Regions from separate parts of the Pseudomonas sp. R151218B TE3479 genome, predicted to be linked through region 2. Evidence: riboswitches for the same ligand, from Rfam matches in the RefSeq annotation. Region 2 holds a riboswitch; each other region holds the start of a gene.

Region 1 (6,344 bases), 2.5 Mb from region 2:
GTCCGGGTCGCCGGGGCCGGCGCCGATGAAGTACACGGTCATGACCGGCTCCTGTGGAAGGTGGGTGAGCGTCGCCCAGATGAAGATCGCTCATGATCCTGGACGGCGATTATCGGGGTTTACGCCACAACCGCCAATGCCAGCGTGCTCCTGGGGCCTCTCTGGCGGGGAATCAGCAGCGTTGCGGGCGTCGTGCCCAATTGGTCGGCCAAGGCCAGGGCGGCGCTTTCGGCGATGCCGTAGCAACCGGTTCGCTCGAAGGCGATCTCGGAACGATGACTGAGCCGCCGCTCGTAACCGGCCAGCTGTTCGGCACTGAAGCAGGTCAGCGGCAGGGCCAGTTGCCCGGCCAGTTCCAGCAGCCCGGGCTCGTCACGCTTGAGGTCGATACTGGCCAGGGCCCGTACCTGGTGAAGTGTGATGCCGTGGGCCGACAACGTCTGTTCGAGCAAGGCCCGCAGCGTGTTGGCCGGGCAACCGCGCTGGCAACCGAGGCCGACCACCAGCATCGCCCCAGTGTTCATGCGTCGTGGTGGGCTTGACCGTCACGGCGAAACAACCAGGCGCTGATCAGGCCCAGGGCCAGCCAGAAGGCGATGTTGGTCACCTGCGAGGCGATCTTGAACTGGCTTTCCAGCGCTTCGGGCGCCAGCATCGAGTGGACTTCGGGCTGCGGTGCACCGATGACGTGGGGCACCAGCAACGTCGCCACGCCCAGTAGCTTGAGCAGCCAATGCCGACCGAAGGCGATCAGGGCAATGCCCACCGCCGTCGACGCCGCGGTGCCGATCCACCACATCTGCCGCTGGGCCAGGTCGGCCGCTGCGGTGCCGGGCAATTCCGGGGGGAGGCCGAGGGTGGGTGCCAGGACGAAAGTGGCATAACCGGCCAGGCCCCAGAGCAGACCCTGGGAGGTGCGAGTCGGTGCGCGCAAGGTGTACAGGCCCGCCAGCATCAGGGCAAAACCCACGGCGACCACCAGGTTACCGCCGGTGGTGGACAGCACGCGCTGCCAGCCGTCTTCCGGTTCCCAGGCCTCGGCATCATGGGTGTGGGCCACACCATCGGTGTGCTCATGGACCTCGGTCGCCGGGGCCTTCTCGAAGGTTTCCGCCTGGAGAATCAGCGGCGATACCCAGAAACTCTGCAACAGGGTCAGCAGCAGGGCGGCCAGCAAGCCACTGAAGCCGGCGGTCTGCGCGATACGCTTGATCATGTCGTCAGTTCTCAATGGCACGGGAAGGCGGCGCTGTGGCGGGTATCGTGGGCGGCGTTGTGCACCGCTTCGATGTGGGAGAAACCGGCGAAATAGACCAGCCCCGCGCCCAGGATCGAAGCCAGGATCGCGGCGCTCAGGCGTTGGCTCAGGGTGGTGGTGCTGCTGGCGGTGCGGGCGGTGCTGCTGATGGTCGACATGGCGCTTCCCTCTGTTTTTGTTCCATGGGGGATGCGAGCGCAATGAGACCCCGGGCGAAAGACCGCCAAGGTTCGAACAGCGCCCGCCCACCGCGGGTTTGTTGATGCTTGAGTCATGGGCCGGTCTCCGGGCTCGCGAGGGGCAGGGGCTGAGCCTTGCCTGCAAGCGTCACCTTCCCATGTCCGGGGACACAGTGGTTCAGACGCTTCGCTCGCTTACCGTTGCGGGGGCAGCACCGGACTGACGTGGCTTTGGAGTAAAGCACACGATTCACCGGTTTCCCGTTTCACCCTGTGAAGGGCACCCGTAACTAGGCGCACAGGAGAGCATGGGTGGGGCGGAGTCGTCAATGCACAGGGGGCCGCTGCGCAGCCCATCGCGAGCAAGCTCGCTCCCACAGAGGGCTGCGGGATCCAATGTGGGAGCGAGCTTGCTCGCGATGGCGGTGGTAAGGACACCGCAGAACTTCCTTGTGGAGATTGACCCGCCCCCACACCCTGCGTAGCCTTGCGCCTTCGAGGTTCTTCGGTCTGCGCCGAAGCTAAGAAGGGAACGCGGTCCAAGCCGCGGCTGCCCCCGCAACTGTGAACGGTGAGGTTTCTGCAAGGCCACTGTGCATGCCCTTTATCCAGGGCGCACGGGAAGGCGCAGCCATCGCCAGTCGGAAGACTGGCCCGCCGTCAGCCAGGAGACCTGCCTCGAGACAGATTCTCACTACAACCGGGCGGGGTGATCCGGTGGCGAAATCTTCCGTGCACACCTGTGCCCGCGGTTGTCGTCCGGTTTGCCCGCCACCTTGCCAAAGGGCATCCGATGAAAACACTGGCCAAACTCCCCGTCACCATCGTCACCGGCTTCCTCGGTTCGGGTAAAACCACCTTGCTGCGGCACATGCTTGACAACGCCCAAGGCCGGCGCATTGCCGTGATCGTCAACGAGTTTGGCGAGCTGGGTATCGACGGCGAGATCCTCAAGCAGTGTTCCATCGGTTGCACCGAAGAAGAGGCCAACGGCCGCGTCTACGAACTGGCCAACGGCTGCCTGTGCTGCACGGTGCAGGAAGAGTTCTTCCCGGTGATGCGCGAGCTGGTGGCCCGGCGTGGCGACCTCGACCATATCCTCATCGAAACCTCCGGCCTGGCCTTGCCCAAGCCGCTGGTCCAGGCTTTCCAATGGCCGGAAATCCGCAGCGCCTGCACGGTCGATGCGGTGATCACCGTGGTCGACAGCCCGGCCGTGGCCGCCGGCACCTTCGCCGCTTTCCCGGACCAGGTCGATGCCCAGCGCAAACTCGATCCGAACCTGGATCACGAATCGCCGCTGCACGAACTGTTCGCCGACCAATTGGCCAGCGCCGACCTGGTGATCCTCAACAAAGCCGACCTGATCAGCCCTGAAGACCTGGCCAAGGTTCGCCTGGAAGTCGCCGAAGAGCTGCCACCGGCGGTCAAGGTCATTGAAGCCAGCAGCGGTCGCCTGCCGCTGGACGTGTTGATCGGCCTGGGCGCCGGTTCCGAAGAGCACATCGACGGCCGCCATAGCCATCACGACCATCACCACGATGGCGACGATGACGACCACGATCATGACGCCTTCGATTCCATCTCCATCGAGCTGCCCCAAGCCGACGAAAGCCTGTTGCTGGACGCGCTGACGCAACTGGTGGTCCAGCACGGTGTACTGCGGGTCAAGGGTTTCGCGGCGATCCCGAACAAACCGATGCGCCTGCTGATCCAAGGCGTTGGCACGCGATTCGACAAGCATTTCGACCGCCAGTGGGGTGCCGATGAAGCGCGGGTGACCCGCCTGGTGCTGATCGGCCAGGCGCTCGATGCGTCGCTGCTTGAAGCGCAGTTGCGCGCCGCTCTCAGCGCCTAAGCCATGCACCTGCTCAGGACTCAGCCCGGCGGTTTCGTGTCGGATGACAACATAGCCGACCTGGGGCAAACCCCCGCCGAGCTGGTGATCCTGTGCAGCGGCGACTCCAGCCTGGCGCTGCTGGCCGAAGCGGCGAAGCAGTTGCCGGGGGATTATCCCGAGTTTCGCCTCGCCAACCCGATGCAGGTGCAGAACCACGCCTCGGTGGATCTGTATTTCGAAGATGTGCTGCGCCACGCCAAGGTTATCCTGCTGTCGCTGCACGGCGGCATTGGCTATTGGCGCTACGGCATCGAGCGCCTGATGGAACTGGCCGGGCGCGGTGTGAAGCTGATCCTGGTGCCGGGGGATGATCGTCCGGACCCGGAACTCAGCGACCTGAGCAACGTGGCCTTCGAAGACCGCGACCGGCTCTGGCAGTTCTTGCGCCAGGGCGGCCTGGGCAATGCCCTGGACCTGTTTCACAACCTCGGCAGTCAATGGTTCGGCCGCGATTATCCGTGGGCCGAGCCGCAGACCCTGCCGCGCACGGCGATCTATCACCCGGAAAAAACCAGCGCCAGCCTCGGCGATTGGCAAACCCAGTGGAACGCCGGGCAACCGGTGGCGGCGGTGCTGTTTTATCGTTCCCACTTGCAAGCGGCGAACACTGCGTTCATCGACGTGTTTTGCCAGCGCCTGCAAGCGGCGGGGCTCAACCCGTTGCCCATTGCCGTGGCGAGCCTCAAGGAGCCTGGTTGCCTGGCCTTGGTCGAAGACTGGCTGGATGAGGTAGAGGCCGGGGTGATCCTCAATACCACCGGCTTCGCCCAGTCCAGCCCTGAAGCCCCGCACTTGCGGCCGTTTCGCCGCAATATCCCGGTGATCCAGGCCATTTGCGCCCAGGACAACGAACCGGGCTGGCGCGCCAGCGAGCAGGGCCTGGGCCCACGAGACCTGGCGATGCACATTGCCTTGCCGGAACTGGATGGTCGGATCATCAGCCGCCCCATCAGTTTCAAGGACCTGGCCTGGCGCAGTGAGCGCAGCCAGAGCGACGTGGTCTGCTATCGCGCCGTACCCGAACGCATGGATTTTGTCGCCGAGCTGGCCCAGCGTTGGACCACCCTGGCGCGCCTGCCCAATGGGCAGAAGCGTGTGGCGCTGATCCTCGCCAACTACCCGACCCGGGACGGACGCATCGGCAATGGCGTCGGCCTGGATACGCCGGCGGCGGCCTTGAATATCCTGCGGGCCATGCAGGCGGAGGGCTATCCACTGCCGGCCGAATTGCCTGGGAGCGGTAGCGCGCTGATCCAGCAGTTGCTCGGCGGCGTCAGCAACGACCTGGACAGCCTCGACCTGCGGCCATGCCACCAAAGCCTGGCCCTCGATGCCTACTTGGCCATGTTCGATGCGCTGCCTGAGGCCAATCGCCAAGCGGTGCTGGCGCGTTGGGGCTCGCCCGAGCAGGACCCGATGTTCCGCGACGGCCGCCTGATGGTCGCCGGCCTGCGCCTGGGCCTGACCTTCGTCGGCATACAGCCGGCGCGGGGTTATCAGGTCGATCCGAGCGCGGTGTACCATGACCCGGACCTGGTGCCGCCCCACGGTTACTTGGCGTTTTATTTCTGGTTGCGCCACACCTACGGCGTTCACGGGGTGATCCACGTCGGCAAGCACGGCAACCTTGAATGGCTGCCGGGCAAAGGTGTCGGGCTCTCGGAAAATTGCTGGCCGGACGTGCTGTTGGGGCCTCTGCCGAATATCTATCCGTTCATCGTCAACGATCCGGGCGAGGGCGCCCAGGCCAAGCGTCGCACCCAGGCGGTGATCATCGACCATTTGATGCCGCCGCTGACCCGGGCCGAAACCTACGGACCGCTGCGTAACCTCGAACTGCTGGCCGACGAGTACTACGAGGCGCAATTGCTCGATCCGCGTCGCGCCAGGGAACTGCAACGGGACATCCTCAACCTGGTGCGCGAGACCCACATCGACCGCGAACTGCAACTGGATGCCGGCCTCGACAGCGATGCTGACGCCGCGATCTGGCTGCCACGCCTGGACACGTACCTGTGTGACTTGAAGGAGTCGCAGATCCGTGACGGCCTGCACATTTTCGGCGAGTCGCCCAGCGGGCGGCTGCGCATCGACACGTTGTTGGCGTTGCTGCGCATCCCCCGGGGCGACGGCAAAGGCGCACAGTCGAGCTTGTTGCGGGCGCTGGCCAAGGCGTTCGGGTTGGGTTTCGATCCGTTGGATTGTGCCCTGGCCGAGCCTTGGACGGGCGACTGTCCCGAGGCGTTGCGCCGGGTCAGCGCCGAGCCTTGGCGCACCGCCGGCGATACCCGCGAGCGCCTGGAGCTGTTCGCCGCGCAGTTGATCGAGCAGGCGTTGGACGGCGCGGTCGAGCAGCTCGACGCGCCTGGTTGGGAGGTGGTGGGCAGCATCATTGAAAACCTGCGAGCCGTCGTGGCGCCGCGCCTGGACGCCTGCGGCCCGGCGGAAATGCATGGCCTGCTCGACGCCTTGAGCGGACGCTTCGTGCCGGCCGGCCCCAGCGGTGCGCCGAGTCGCGGGCGCCTCGATGTGTTGCCCACCGGGCGCAATTTCTTCTCGGTGGACGTGCGCAACCTGCCCACCACCACGGCGTGGCGCATCGGTTTCCAGTCGGCGAACCTGATCCTTGAGCGGCACTTGCAGGACCATGGCGATCACCTGCGCCAGCTTGGCCTGTCGGTGTGGGGCACCGCCACCATGCGCACCGGTGGCGATGATATTGCCCAGGCCATGGCGCTGATGGGCGTGCGTCCGGTGTGGGCCACGGGCAGCCAGCGGGTCGATGACTTCGAGATCCTGCCGCTGAGCCTGTTGGACCGGCCGCGGGTCGATGTCACGCTGCGGGTGTCCGGGTTCTTCCGGGATGCCTTTGCCAACCTGATCCGCTTGTTCGATGCCGCCGTGCAGGCCGTCGCCGCCCTCGATGAACCGGACGACATGAACCCTCTGGCGGCCAAGGTCCGTGGCGAACGCGAAGCCTTGTTGGCGTCGGGCCTGGAGCCGGAAG
Region 2 (6,344 bases):
CCTCTCGCACTCGTTACCCTGTTGTTCGGTTGCGCTGCCCACTCTCCAGTGTCCCAGCAAGCGCCACAACCACAGGTCCAGAATTCCGTTACCGCCCAGTCTTCCTCCGTTGCGTTCCAGGAAGAAATGGCCTCCGACAAAGAGCTCGCAGCCTTCGCCGGCAGCAAGCCTTACCAGCTTCCAGTACTGGCCGACAGCATCCTGGAACGTGGCATGTCGTTGATCGGTACCCGCTACCGTTTTGGCGGTACTTCTGAAGCCGGCTTCGATTGCAGCGGTTTCATCGGTTACCTGTTCCGCGAAGAGGCTGGCATGAACCTGCCGCGCTCCACCCGCGAAATGATCAACGTGAACGCCCCACTGGTCGCGCGCAATCAGCTGGAGCCCGGTGACCTGCTGTTCTTCAGCACCAACGGTCGTCGCGGTCGTGTCAGCCATGCCGGTATCTACCTGGGCGACAACCAGTTCATCCATTCCAGCAGCCGCCGCAGCGGTGGCGTGCGGATCGACAGCCTGGGCGACAGCTACTGGAGCAAGACCTTCATCGAAGCCAAGCGCGCCCTCGCCATGGCACCAACTGTGGTCACTGCTCGCAAGTAAGCACACAGTTTGTAAGGCAAACTTAAAGTCTTACTTGAAGTTTGCCACATAGCCGCTAGAATCCTTGATCATTGATTGATGGCAATCCGCCTGCGCACTACGCAGGCGGATTTGTTTTCATGCCCACGGCAGAAAAGCCGCATCCAGATCAGGATTGTTCTGCATATGTCGACGTCGGCCCGCCTTGCGCTCATTTTCCTCGCCGCACTGCTCAGTGCGTGCGCCAGCCGTACCCCGCCGCCAGCACCTGTTGTGCGGGCCCCGGTGGTCTTTGCTCCCTCGCAATCTTTTTCGCCGGCCGCCGAAGACGTCCTGTTCCGGGCGCTGGGCCTGGTGGGGACGCCGTACCGCTGGGGCGGCAACACGCCCGATTCGGGCTTCGATTGCAGTGGCTTGATCGGTTATGTGTACCGCGACGCCGCCGGTATTTCCCTGCCGCGCTCCACGCGCGAGATGATCGGCATGCGCGCCCCGGATGTCGGCAAGAATGCCTTGCAGACCGGCGATTTGATTTTCTTCGCCACCAACGGCGGCTCTCAGGTCAGCCATGCCGGGATCTATGTCGGCGAAGGGCGCTTCGTCCACGCGCCGGCCACGGGCGGCACGGTCAAGCTCGACAGCCTGTCCAAGGCCTATTGGCAGAAGGCTTACCTGGGCGCCAAGCGTGTGTTGCAGCCGGAGCATTTGGCGCGTAATCCCTGACCCGGAGATTCAGACCAGCGCAAATCTGTGGCGAGGGGATTTATCCCCGCTGGGGTGCGAAGCAGCCCCAAAGATAGCGGCTTGGATGCGATCGGCCTGAAAATTCGAGATTTCAGGCTTTAGGGCTGCTTCGCAGCCCAACGGGGATAAATCCCCTCGCCACAAGGATAACGGTGTGACCGGTACTATTGACCCGACACCCGCCAAATCTTGTTCCCCACATCATCAGCCACCAACAAACCACCCTGCTTGTCGATCACCACGCCTACTGGGCGGCCCTGGGCTTTTTCGTCGGCATTCAGGAAGCCGGTCAGTACATCCACCGGTTGCCCCACGGGTTTGCCGCCGTTGAACGGTACGAAAATCACTTTATAGCCACTGTGGGGCTTACGGTTCCAGGAGCCGTGCTGACCGACGAAAGCCCCTTCGGTAAACGGTGCAGGCAAGGTGCTGCCTTCGGCGAAGGTCAGACCCAGTGAGGCGGTGTGGGGGCCGACGGCGTAGTCGGGGGCGATGGCCTTGGCCACCAGGGCCGGGTTCTGTGGTTGGACCCGGGCATCGACGTGCTGCCCGTAGTAGCTGTAGGGCCAGCCATAGAACGCGCCGTCCTTGACCGAGGTGATGTAGTCCGGCACCAGGTCGCTACCGATCTCGTCTCGTTCGTTCACCGCCGTCCACAGGGCCCCGCTACGGGGTTCCCAGGCCAGGCCGTTGGGGTTGCGCAGGCCTGAGGCGAAGATCCGGTGATTGCCGCTGGCACGGTCCACTTCCCAGATGGCGGCGCGACCTTCTTCGGCCTCCATGCCATTTTCCGCGACGTTGCTGTTCGAACCGGTGGTGACGTACAGCTTGCTGCCGTCACGGCTGGCGATCACGTTCTTTGTCCAGTGATGGTTGAGGGTGCCGCCCGGCAGGTCGATGACCTTGGTCGGCTGCGCCTTGATCTGTGTGTCACCGTCCTTGTACGGGAAGCGGATCAGTCGGTCGGTGTCGGCCACGTACAGGTCATTGCCCACCAGGGTCATGCCGAACGGCGAATTGAGGTTTTCCAGGAACACCGTACGAGTTTCGGCAATGCCATCGTGGTTGGCATCGCGTAATAGCGTGATGCGGTTGGGGCTGGGCACGCCGGCACCGGCGCGGCCCATGACCTTTTTCATCACCCAGCCACGGATGCCCTTGGAATCGTCCGGTTTGGGTGGGGCGTTGGTTTCGGCCACCAGCACATCGCCATTGGGTAGCACGTAAAGCCAGCGCGGATGATCCAGTCCTTCGGCGAACGCGGCCACTTGCAACCCCTGGGCCGGGGTCGGCTTGGCACCTTGTGGCCAGCCAATGGCTTCGGCGATGTTAACGGTGGGGACCAGCGTCTTGTTCGGTTCAGGCAGTTTCGGCGCGGGACCGGTGCCATCGGAAACCTGCAGGGTGGACGACTCGCCACAGGCGGCAAGTCCGGCGGCGAGGGCGACGATCAGGAGATGAGGTGGCTTGAGCATGCTGACTTCCCTATGAATGCATGAGGTTATTCATAGAGAAGCGCAGACGCACGGATGGTTCAAACTGCGCGCAAAACCTTGTGGGAGCGAGCTTGCTCGCGATGGCGGCATGACAGTCAAGACTGATGTTGCCAGGTGCGCCGCTATCGCGAGCAAGCTCGCTCCCACAGTAATGAGTCAGCCATGGGCCTGTTTGAACAGCACGGCAATGCCTGGATGGTATTGGCCGGCCTCGTTGCGCAACTTGCGATAGGCGTATGGGAAGTACCAGGCCACGGCGCAGGTGTTTTCCTTCTGCAAGTCGTCGATCATGTCCTGCAGCTCTTCGGGCGTGGCGCTTTGCTGGGCTTTTTGCGGCGAGACGAACAGGCAGCCCAGTTTCAGGTCGCTGGCGTAGCTGATGCGCTTGGCATCGCTGGTGGCTTCCGACAGTGGTTGGGTCAGGTTCAGGTTGTTGACCTTGGGCCAGCGTTGGGTGGCCTGGATGAAGGCACGCTCCTCGGTGCTGGCGATGAACAGATCGGCGCTGACGTTGCGTTCGCCTTCCTCATTCTGCTTGCGGGTCGGCGCGTTCTGCAGCGTGACCATCTCGGCCATCCAGGCGGCGGCCGACAGCAAGCTGAGATTGGCTCGTTCATCGAACCAATAGGGGGTGTCGTTATCGCCGCGAACCGCGTTGTAGCGGTCGATACAATCAAACCAACGTTCCAGCACCGGGCGCAGGAACTCCAGTTTTGGATTGCTGATGAGCATGCCTTGCATGTTTTGCCCTCTTGTTCTTGTGATATCGGGTCGTAATGTCGCTTTGATATCACTTGTCGCAGAATCACACAAGATTGGCGTCATTTAATTGATCGGCGCCAATGAGCGCCTCGACAGGCGGCTTTAATTGACGCTCCACCCCCAACCCTCTAACCTTCGCCGCTTGTTTCAGGTGCTCTGTGGCCGCTTGGCCGACAGAGTGAAACAGGGAAGCCGGTGAGTGCATACGAGCCCGGCGCTGCCCCCGCAACGGTAAATGAGTCAACGCTGTGCCTAAGCCACTGTGTCGCATGACATGGGAAGGCGCGCAGCCAGGCGTCACGCCGCTCATGAGCCCGGAGACCGGCCTGATTCATCCAACGGCATCACGGTGGGCGATGCCAGGCTTGTTGCCGTCTTTTTTTGTGCCCCGCCCGCCGTTATCCAATCCCAACGGAGAGCTCCCCATGACCGACACCCCTGATCGCGACGAACGCCACCTGGCGCGCATGCAGCGCAAGAAAGCCGTGATCGACGAGCGCATCGCCAACTCGCCGAATGAATGCGGCTTGCTGTTGGTGCTGACCGGTAACGGCAAGGGCAAGAGCAGCTCGGCGTTCGGCATGCTGGCACGGTCCATGGGCCATGGCCTGCAATGCGGTGTGGTGCAGTTCATCAAGGGGCGCAACAGCACCGGTGAAGAGCTGTTTTTCCGCCGCTTCCCGGAGCAGGTGCGTTTTCATGTCATGGGCGAAGGTTTCACCTGGGAAACCCAGGACCGCCAGCGCGACATCGCCGCCGCCGAAGCCGCCTGGGCCGTATCGCGTCAGTTGCTCAGCGATCCATCCATCGGCCTGGTGGTGCTCGACGAATTGAATATCGCCCTCAAGCACGGTTACCTCGACCTCGATCAGGTGCTCAGCGATCTGCAGGCGCGTCCACCGATGCAGCATGTGGTGGTGACCGGTCGCGGCGCCAAGCCGGAGATGATCGAGCTGGCCGACACCGTGACGGAAATGGGCATGATCAAGCACGCGTTCCAGGCGGGTATCAAGGCGCAGAAAGGCGTCGAACTGTGAGCGATGTGGCCGTGCCCCGCCATTGTCCGGCAGTATTGATCGCAGCGCCGGCCTCGGGGCAAGGCAAGACCACCGTCACCGCGGCGCTGGCCCGCTTGCATCGCAACCAGGGGCGCAAGGTGCGCGTCTTCAAGTGCGGCCCGGACTTTTTGGACCCGATGATCCTCGAGCGGGCCAGTGGTGCGCCGGTTTATCAATTGGACATGTGGATGGTCGGCGAGCAGGAAAGTCGCCGGCTGTTGTGGGAAGCCGCCGCCGAAGCGGACCTGATCCTGATCGAAGGGGTGATGGGGCTGTTCGACGGCACCCCGTCCAGCGCCGATCTGGCGAGGCATTTTGGCGTACCGGTGCTGGCGGTGATCGACGGCACGGCCATGGCCCAGACCTTCGGCGCCTTGGCCCTGGGCCTGGCCCGTTATCAACCGGACCTGCCATTCGCCGGGGTCTTGGCGAACCGGGTCGGCACCTTGCGTCACGCGCAATTGCTCGAAGGCAGCCTGACCGAAGGCCTGCGTTGGTACGGCGCGCTGTCCCGGGAAACCGGCATCGAATTGCCAAGCCGTCATCTCGGGTTGGTCCAGGCCAGTGAATTGAACGATCTCGACCTGCGCCTCGACGCGGCGGCCGATGCCTTGGCCGGTAGTTGCGAAGTGGCGCTGCCGCCAGCGGTCGAATTCGCCGCACCCGAGGTGATCAATCCGCCGCCGTGGCTCGACGGTGTGCGCATCGCCGTGGCCCGTGACGAAGCGTTCGCCTTCACCTATGGCGCAAGCCTTGATCTGCTGCGGGCCATGGGTGCGCAGTTGAGCTTTTTTTCACCGATCCATGACACCGAACTGCCCGAGGCGGACAGTCTTTATCTGCCTGGCGGTTATCCGGAGCTGCACCACGTTGCGCTGGCCCGGAATACGTCGATGCTGGCCGCGATCCGTGCCCACCACGCAGCCGGCAAACCGTTACTCGCCGAATGCGGCGGCATGTTGTACCTGCTCGATTCATTGACCGATGTCGACGGCGTGCGCGCCGAACTGCTGGGTTTGCTGGCCGGCGATGCGCAGATGCAAAAGCGCCTGGCGGCCCTGGCGCTGCAGTCGGTGGATTTGCCGGAAGGCAACCTGCGTGGGCACACCTACCATCATTCCCTGACCAGCACCGAGGTTGAACCGATTGCCCGTGGCCATAGCCCCAATGGTGGGCGAGGGGCGGAGGCGGTTTTCCGGCAGGGGCGGATGACGGCTTCCTATGTACACTTTTATTTCCCGTCGAATCCGCCGGCGATCGCCGCGTTGTTTGCGCCTGACCTTGAGGCCGCCTTCGCGAGCAAGCCCGCTTCCACATTTGATCACCTGAACCCTGTGGGAGCGGGCTTGCTCGCGAAGAGGCCATGACCGACAACGCTTTCTCCCAGACCGAACGCGACGCCATCTACCGCGCCATCGCTGAACGCCGTGACATGCGCCACTTCAGCGGCGGCACGGTCGAACCGGCGTTGCTGCGCCGTCTGCTGGAAGCCGCGCACCAGGCCCCGAGCGTCGGCCTGATGCAGCCGTGGCGATTCATCCGCATCAGCGACCGCGCCTTGCGTGGGCAGATCCGCCAACTGGTGGAGCAGGAACGCATTCGCACCGCGCAGGCCCTGGGCGAGCGCAGCGATGAGTTCATGACGCTCAAGGTCGAAGGCATCGACGATTGTGCCGAAGTGCTGGTGGCGGCATTGATGGAGGAT
Region 3 (6,344 bases), 580 kb from region 2:
TCCAGTACCGCCAGGCGATCACAGGTTAACGCCTGGTTCAGGTCGTGCAGGGCGATGACCGTCGTGACAGGTAGCGCTTGCACAACGTTCAGGATGGCGAGCTGATGCTGGATATCCAAGTGATTGGTGGGTTCGTCCAGCAATAGAATCTGCGGACGTTGAGCCAGGGCCCGAGCGATGTGAACACGCTGGCGTTCACCGCCGGACAGACTGTGCCAGGTGCGGTTTTTCAAGTGCGCCGCATCGACGTCCCACAGCGCCTGCTGGACGATGGCAGCGTCTTCGTGTGACCACGGACTCAAGGCTGACAGCCACGGCGTTCGACCCAAGGCAACGGCATCGAACACGCTGATCGCATCCAGTGTGTCGGCCTGTTGCTCAACCACGGCCAGGGTCTGCGCCACGGTTCGCCGTGCCAGCGTCTTGAGGGGCTGGTTGTTGAGGCGAATGTCGCCCCGGCTGGGGGCGCGCACGCCCGCCAGCAGTTTGAGCAGTGTGGATTTTCCCGAACCGTTGGGCCCGACGAGGCCCAGGGTTTCGCCCCGGCGGATGTCCAGGTGGATATCGTGCAACAACTCGGCGTCGCGCACTTGGAACCCGAGGCCGGAACAACTCAGCACGGAGTCGCCGATAACAGAGCTGACGGCATTCATCGGGCATTGCTCCGACCGATCAGGATCAACGCGAACACCGGAGCGCCCACCAGTGCCGTGATAACGCCGACCGGGATCACTTGGCCTTTGATCAGCGTTCGAGAGAAGACGTCGGCGGCGATCAGAAACACCGCGCCACCCAGCGCACTCGCCGGCAACAGGCGCGCATGCCGGGTGCCCAGCAACAAACGCACGGCATGGGGAATGACCAACCCGACAAAACCGATGGAGCCCACAATCGATACCATCACCGCTGTTACCAGCGCCGCGCAACTGATCAGCAGAAATTGCACCCGGCGTACCGGAATGCCAAGGGAGGCGGCCGAGTCGGCGCCAAAGGTAAAGGCGTCCAGCGCCCGCCGATGCCACAGGCACACCGCGAGACCGATCAATGCCACGGGCACCGACAGCCACACCGACGGCCAACGCACCCCACTGAGATTTCCCAGCAACCAGAACATGATGCCGCGAGCTTGTTCGGAGCTGGCGGACTTGGTAATCAGAAACGCGGTGAGCGCATTGAACAACTGCGAGCCGGCAATGCCGGCCAGGATGATCTGCCCGGTGCCAGCGGGTGAGCGGCTGGCACGGGCCAGCAAAACGACCAAGGCGAACGCGGCAACGGCCCCGATAAAGGCCCCGACCGACAACGAAATCAGCCCCGCCCCAATGCCCAGTAGCGCCACCAGTACCGCGCCTGTCGAGGCGCCGGCGGAGATGCCGAGCAGGTAAGGATCGGCCAACGGGTTACGCAACAGCGATTGCAAGATCACCCCGCAGGTCGCCAGGCCCGCACCGCAGGCCGCCGCCACCAGCGCACGGGTCAGCCGGTAGTTCCAGACGATGCCTTCGTCTATCGGGTCGAGGGCATAACCTGCGGCCCACAGTTTGTTGGCCAGCACCTGGAACACCACATTCGGTTCAATACTCGTTTCACCGATGGCCACACCGACAATCACTGCCAGGAGCAGCGTCATCAACGCCAGCAACGTTCGAATCAGCGTCGAAGTCATTTCGGCAGGTCGTAGCCGCTGATGGCCGTCGCCAGGGTTTCCAGGCCGCCGAACATTCTGATGCTGGCTTGCATGGCCATGGCGTCGAGAATGATGATGCGGTTGTTTTTCACCGCGTCCATATTGCGGGTCACCGGGTCACTGCGCAGAAATTGCAGCTTCTTTTCATGGTCATCAGCCGGAAAGCGTCGGCGGTCCATGCGGGCAATGACCAGGAAGGTCGGATTGGCCTTGGCGATGGTTTCCCAGCCGACGGTCGGCCATTCCTCGTCGGACTCGATCACGTTGCGCACGCCCAGGGTACTGAGCATGAAGTCTGGAACGCCTTTGTGCCCAGCCACATAGGGATCGATATCCAGGCTGGCGCTGGAGAACCAGAACAGCGCGCTCGTCTGCTTCAGATCCTTGGCCTGCACCGTGGCGATAGACTTCGCCAGGCTGGCCTTGAGTTGGGCGTTCAACTGCTGGCCACGCTCTTGTACGTCGAAGATCTCAGCCAGCTGGCTGATGCTCTTGTAGATACTGTCGATGCGAAACGCCTCCAGTCGCGTGCCATCCGCACCGACCAGATTATCCTTGGCCTCGCAGTCGGAGGGCATCAGGTAGGTGGGGATCTTCAGTTCGTGAAACTGCTCGCGGGTACCGACCACGCCTTGGGGGCCGACCGTCCACTCCAGTTCCGCCACCACCAGTTGCGGGCGTTTGCCGATCACCGCCTCGAAGCTCGGCTCGTTATCGGCCAGGCGTTCGATCTTGTCGTTCTGCGCCTGGTATTTCACCGGCACATCGTTGAACCAGAGCGAAGTGCCGACCACTTTGTCGCTCAACCCCATGGCATAGAGCATTTCAGTGCCGGCCTGGCCGATGGTCACGGCGCGACTGGGGGACTGCTCAAAGGTCAGCGTGCTGCCGCAATTCTCGAGGGTCAGGGGATAGTGAGTCGGGGCCGCGTGGGCGAGGCTCGGCAGACCCAGGGCAATGACGAGGGGGGCAAGGCGCGGCAGCAGCATGATGCAAACTCCAGTTGACCGTACACGGAGCAGGGACGGACTGGAAAACACATCATCGAACGCTGCCGCTGAAGCACTGAAGTGCCGATCGGCCCAGTGACGCGCAACGCAAGGATGCCCTTCCCGGACACCCCGCCGGTTAGTGATTGACTTGGCCGGCAGGTCTCCTGACTGATGCGTCATCGCCTGGCTCCAGCCTTCCCGGGGCAATCCCAGTGGCCATTGAGGAGCAGGCTCAGCACCTACAGTTGCGGGGGCAGTTCCGTTTGATGCCATGCGAGCATCTCGGATTCCCTATTAGTCCCGTGGGGGAACCGGCGATCGGCATGGTAGTCGATCAGGGTGTTTATCACCACTCGCCACTGAGGGTCATCTCCTGGCGTCGTGCGATTGCGGGAATGATTTTCGGGAGGTGCGGCATAGCGCCGCTTCTTGCTATTCTGATCGCCCTCTTCATGGACGAACACTGAGACAAGCCATGGCTAACGACACCCCATCACACATCGGGAAGATATTGCTGGGCCTGCTGTTTGCCCTGATTGGTATCGGCCTGTTGAGCATTGCCATCAATCTCATGCTTGAGCGACGCGAGTTTCTCGACCGCGCACAGACCGCCGATGGCATCGTCAGCCACTTGAATGCCGGTGGTTCGCATCCTGAGATCGCCTTCACCACGAGCAGTGGTGAAAAAATCTCCTACCCCCAGGGCGGCTTCATCTTCGGCTATCAGCAGGGTCAGCCGGTGCGGGTGCATTACCTGCCCGAGCAGCCGGCCAACAGCGCCATCGTTGATGACTCGGGCGCGCTGTGGGGCACTTCCGGGGGCCTGGGTCTTATCGGTCTGGTGTTCACGCTTGTCGGTCTGGCAAAAGCTATCCGTCAGCGCGGTCGCGGTGCGGTTCATTCACATAAAGGACTTTAAACGTATGAGCTACAACATCCCGATCCCGGTCAATGAAAGTCGCTGGCAGTATCAGACCGCTAGCGGTGGCGGCCTGACCGTGGTCATGGTGGCGGGCAGCGGCGGTTCGATCATCCTGCGTTCGCCCCAGGGCGAGGACGTCAGCTACCGCTACGGCGGCGTCGGGGTAGGTGCCGGATTTGGCGCGCGGCTGCCGCGTTTCGGCAAGATCAACATCCAGATCAAGGGTAAGAGTGTTGGTGGGGCGGGGGCAGCTGAGGCTTTTCCCAGCACCGGCAAGGTGTTTGTCAGCGACGCGTTGGTCAGTCGCGACCTGACCAGTGACGACATCACCGGGCCTTGCATGTACACCGAAGTCGGGGTGGGCCTGGGAATCGGTGGTTCGGCCACGGCGCTGTTGTTCGGGCTTGATCCCAAGTTGCTGGCGTTGTCGATGGCACTGAGTTCCAACCCGGCGACTTCGCTCATCGCTTCTACCTTGGTCAACCAGCGGTTGGCGAAGTCGGCCAAGGGGGCGGTGGTCATGGCCGGCATGAACGCTGGCCTGCAGGCCGGTGGTGGCGTCGCGGTTTACATAGGCTATCTGTTCTAGCCTGGGGCGAGGCCACGGTGCCGATTAGAAAAAACTGTGCTTCTTCCTGAGGGGAAAGCGCTGTTTTTTTGGGGCTTGTCTTGGATTTTTGGGTTTGTGTGTATATCCGTTTCTGCGGTAACGGCTACTTATGGTTCCGCCCTTACGGCGGCTCACTTTTGAGAAGCGCAAAAGTAAGCAAAACGCTTTAGCCCCACCACTCGGTGCCTCGCCTAGGCTCGGCATGCCCTCTCTCCGGCATTGCTCCGTGGGCCCGCCGCGAAGGGCCATCCATGGCCCAGCGCGGCTATCCCGGCATCCATGCCGGGATGCCCACTCCACAATGCCTGCGTTCGGCCAGCGTGGTTAACGGGGCGCCGAGATCAACGTCCACCGCGAGGCGGCCTTATAGCCGACCTGGTTCTTGATGGGGACCGCGCTTCTCCTGTGGGAGCGGGCTTGCTCGCGAAGGCGATGTCACTGTCGATGAAGATGTTGAAGGGGCTGGCCTCATCGCGAGCAAGCTCGCTCCCACAGGTTTTTTGTGTTGTGTGCAGATGCTGTGAACACCTGGCGAATCCATGTGGGAGCGAGCTTGCTCGCGATAGCGGTAGTTCAGCTACAAAGATGCCGGATGTGCCCCCGTTCTTGCTTTGCTTTGCTTTGCTTTGCTTTAGATCTTGATCTCGATCTCGGCGCCCCATTAACCACGCTGGCCGAACGTAGGTATTGCGCAGTGGGCACCTCGGCATGGATGCCGAGGTAGCCGCGCTGGGCCACGGATGGCCCTTCGCGGCGGCCCACGGAGCAATGCCTACGTTCGGGCATGCCGAGCCTAGGCGAGGCACCGAGTGGTGGGGCAAGAGCGCTTTGGTTACTTTCGCGCTTTTCGAAAGTGACCCGCCGTAAGGGCGGAACCGCCAGCGGCCGTTACCGCAGAAACGGATATACACCCAAACCTAAATCCTGAGAAGAATCAGCGAAGCCAAGCGCCTACAACAAACCACCGGTCGGACTCTGCTGGTGCCAACGAGGGGGCGGCGTGCGAATCCTTATTGCTCTACTAGAGTGACGGGTCCAGCACCCGTTAAAGGATTAACCCATGGCAACCACTGACAGCGCGATGGCAAATACCCATACCGTGAGAACTGGCCCGGGCACTGTCCAGGTCGACCTCACCGGCCAATTCGATGATAACCAGAGCATCATTATCCAGCCGGACGGCAAGATACTGGTCGGAGGCTATACCGAGTACCTGGCATGGGGATACCCCGGGGCGCCGGGCGAGGAGAGCTACGGCTACGAACAGAACCATTCCGTTATCCGCCTGAACGCGGACGGTAGCCTGGACACCAGCTTCCATGAGGGTGGCGTCGACAGCATCCCTGCCGCCATAGCCCCGGCGTCGCGCTACGAGCTGACGGCGGTACAGTCCGATGGCAAGGTGCTTATCGCCATAGCGCTGGACACCGGCGTACAGGTGGAGCGCTTCAACAGCGACGGAACACGCGATGCCACCTTCGGCCAAAACGGCGCTATTACGGTCGACATCAGCCATGACTTCAAGGACATCGACCTGACGGCCAATACCGATGGCACATTCCAGGTCAGCGCCCGCGGGTTTGACCAGGCCACAGTGACCAGGATTGGCAATGACGGCACGTTCGTCGATGGCTTTGGCAACCATGGCGTGCTGACCGTCGACATTCCCGAAGATGCCTACTACAACGGCGGGATTTCTACTGCGGTGCAGGCAGATGGAGGCGTTGTAGTCGGGGCTGCATACAATGCCGTTGCTGGGGGCGATCCGACGTACGCCTTGCAGCGCTTCAACTCCGACGGCCAGCCAGATACCCATTTCGGTGATGGCGGAGTCCTCTACTTGAGCAGCGCCATGGGGTTTGGCGAAGATTCAGTGGTCACCGTACAGGCTGATGGCAAGATCATCGTGATGGGGCATGGCGAAGGCAGCACCTTGGCGACTGTAGCGCGGCTTAACGCTGACGGCTCCTTTGATACCGGCTTTGGCTCCAATGGCACGGTGACCTTCGAGGCCGACACGCCTGTGGCTCTGACGGTACAGGGCGATGGCAAGATCCTGGCTGCCGGCACGAGCAATGGGGACTTCAGCGTCATCCGCTTGAACGCGGATGGCAGTGTGGATAGCCGTTTCGG

Evidence for each region. Region 2 has a riboswitch for cobalamin ahead of cobO (cob(I)yrinic acid a,c-diamide adenosyltransferase). Riboswitches for the same ligand answer to the same signal wherever they lie in the genome.
Region 1: another riboswitch for cobalamin. It lies ahead of cobW (cobalamin biosynthesis protein CobW); the one in region 2 lies ahead of cobO (cob(I)yrinic acid a,c-diamide adenosyltransferase).
Region 3: another riboswitch for cobalamin. It lies ahead of AB7M32_RS28460 (ABC transporter substrate-binding protein); the one in region 2 lies ahead of cobO (cob(I)yrinic acid a,c-diamide adenosyltransferase).

Annotation. Positions count from the first base shown of each region.
Region 1 covers NZ_JBRJHV010000001.1:3,448,181-3,454,524, forward strand. The annotation lists gene cobM (precorrin-4 C(11)-methyltransferase) at 1-42, opposite strand, end outside; gene AB7M32_RS15390 (cobalamin biosynthesis protein) at 120-524, opposite strand; gene AB7M32_RS15395 (CbtA family protein) at 521-1,216, opposite strand; gene AB7M32_RS15400 (CbtB domain-containing protein) at 1,228-1,416, opposite strand; cobalamin riboswitch at 1,518-1,740, opposite strand; cobalamin riboswitch at 1,919-2,132, shown strand; gene cobW (cobalamin biosynthesis protein CobW) at 2,231-3,295, shown strand; gene cobN (cobaltochelatase subunit CobN) at 3,299-6,344, shown strand, end outside.
Region 2 covers NZ_JBRJHV010000001.1:5,914,153-5,920,496, reverse strand. The annotation lists gene AB7M32_RS25760 (C40 family peptidase) at 1-600, shown strand, start outside; gene AB7M32_RS25755 (C40 family peptidase) at 766-1,302, shown strand; gene AB7M32_RS25750 (PQQ-dependent sugar dehydrogenase) at 1,488-2,798, opposite strand; gene AB7M32_RS25745 (hypothetical protein) at 2,976-3,560, opposite strand; cobalamin riboswitch at 3,714-3,925, shown strand; gene cobO (cob(I)yrinic acid a,c-diamide adenosyltransferase) at 4,007-4,618, shown strand; gene AB7M32_RS25735 (cobyrinate a,c-diamide synthase) at 4,624-6,006, shown strand; gene bluB (5,6-dimethylbenzimidazole synthase) at 6,003-6,344, shown strand, end outside.
Region 3 covers NZ_JBRJHV010000001.1:6,493,523-6,499,866, reverse strand. The annotation lists gene AB7M32_RS28470 (ABC transporter ATP-binding protein) at 1-653, opposite strand, end outside; gene AB7M32_RS28465 (FecCD family ABC transporter permease) at 650-1,666, opposite strand; gene AB7M32_RS28460 (ABC transporter substrate-binding protein) at 1,663-2,676, opposite strand; cobalamin riboswitch at 2,817-3,010, opposite strand; gene AB7M32_RS28455 (DUF3592 domain-containing protein) at 3,155-3,598, shown strand; gene AB7M32_RS28450 (hypothetical protein) at 3,603-4,190, shown strand; partial or broken gene AB7M32_RS28445 (nucleoid-structuring protein H-NS) at 4,863-4,949, opposite strand; gene AB7M32_RS28440 (calcium-binding protein) at 5,272-6,344, shown strand, end outside.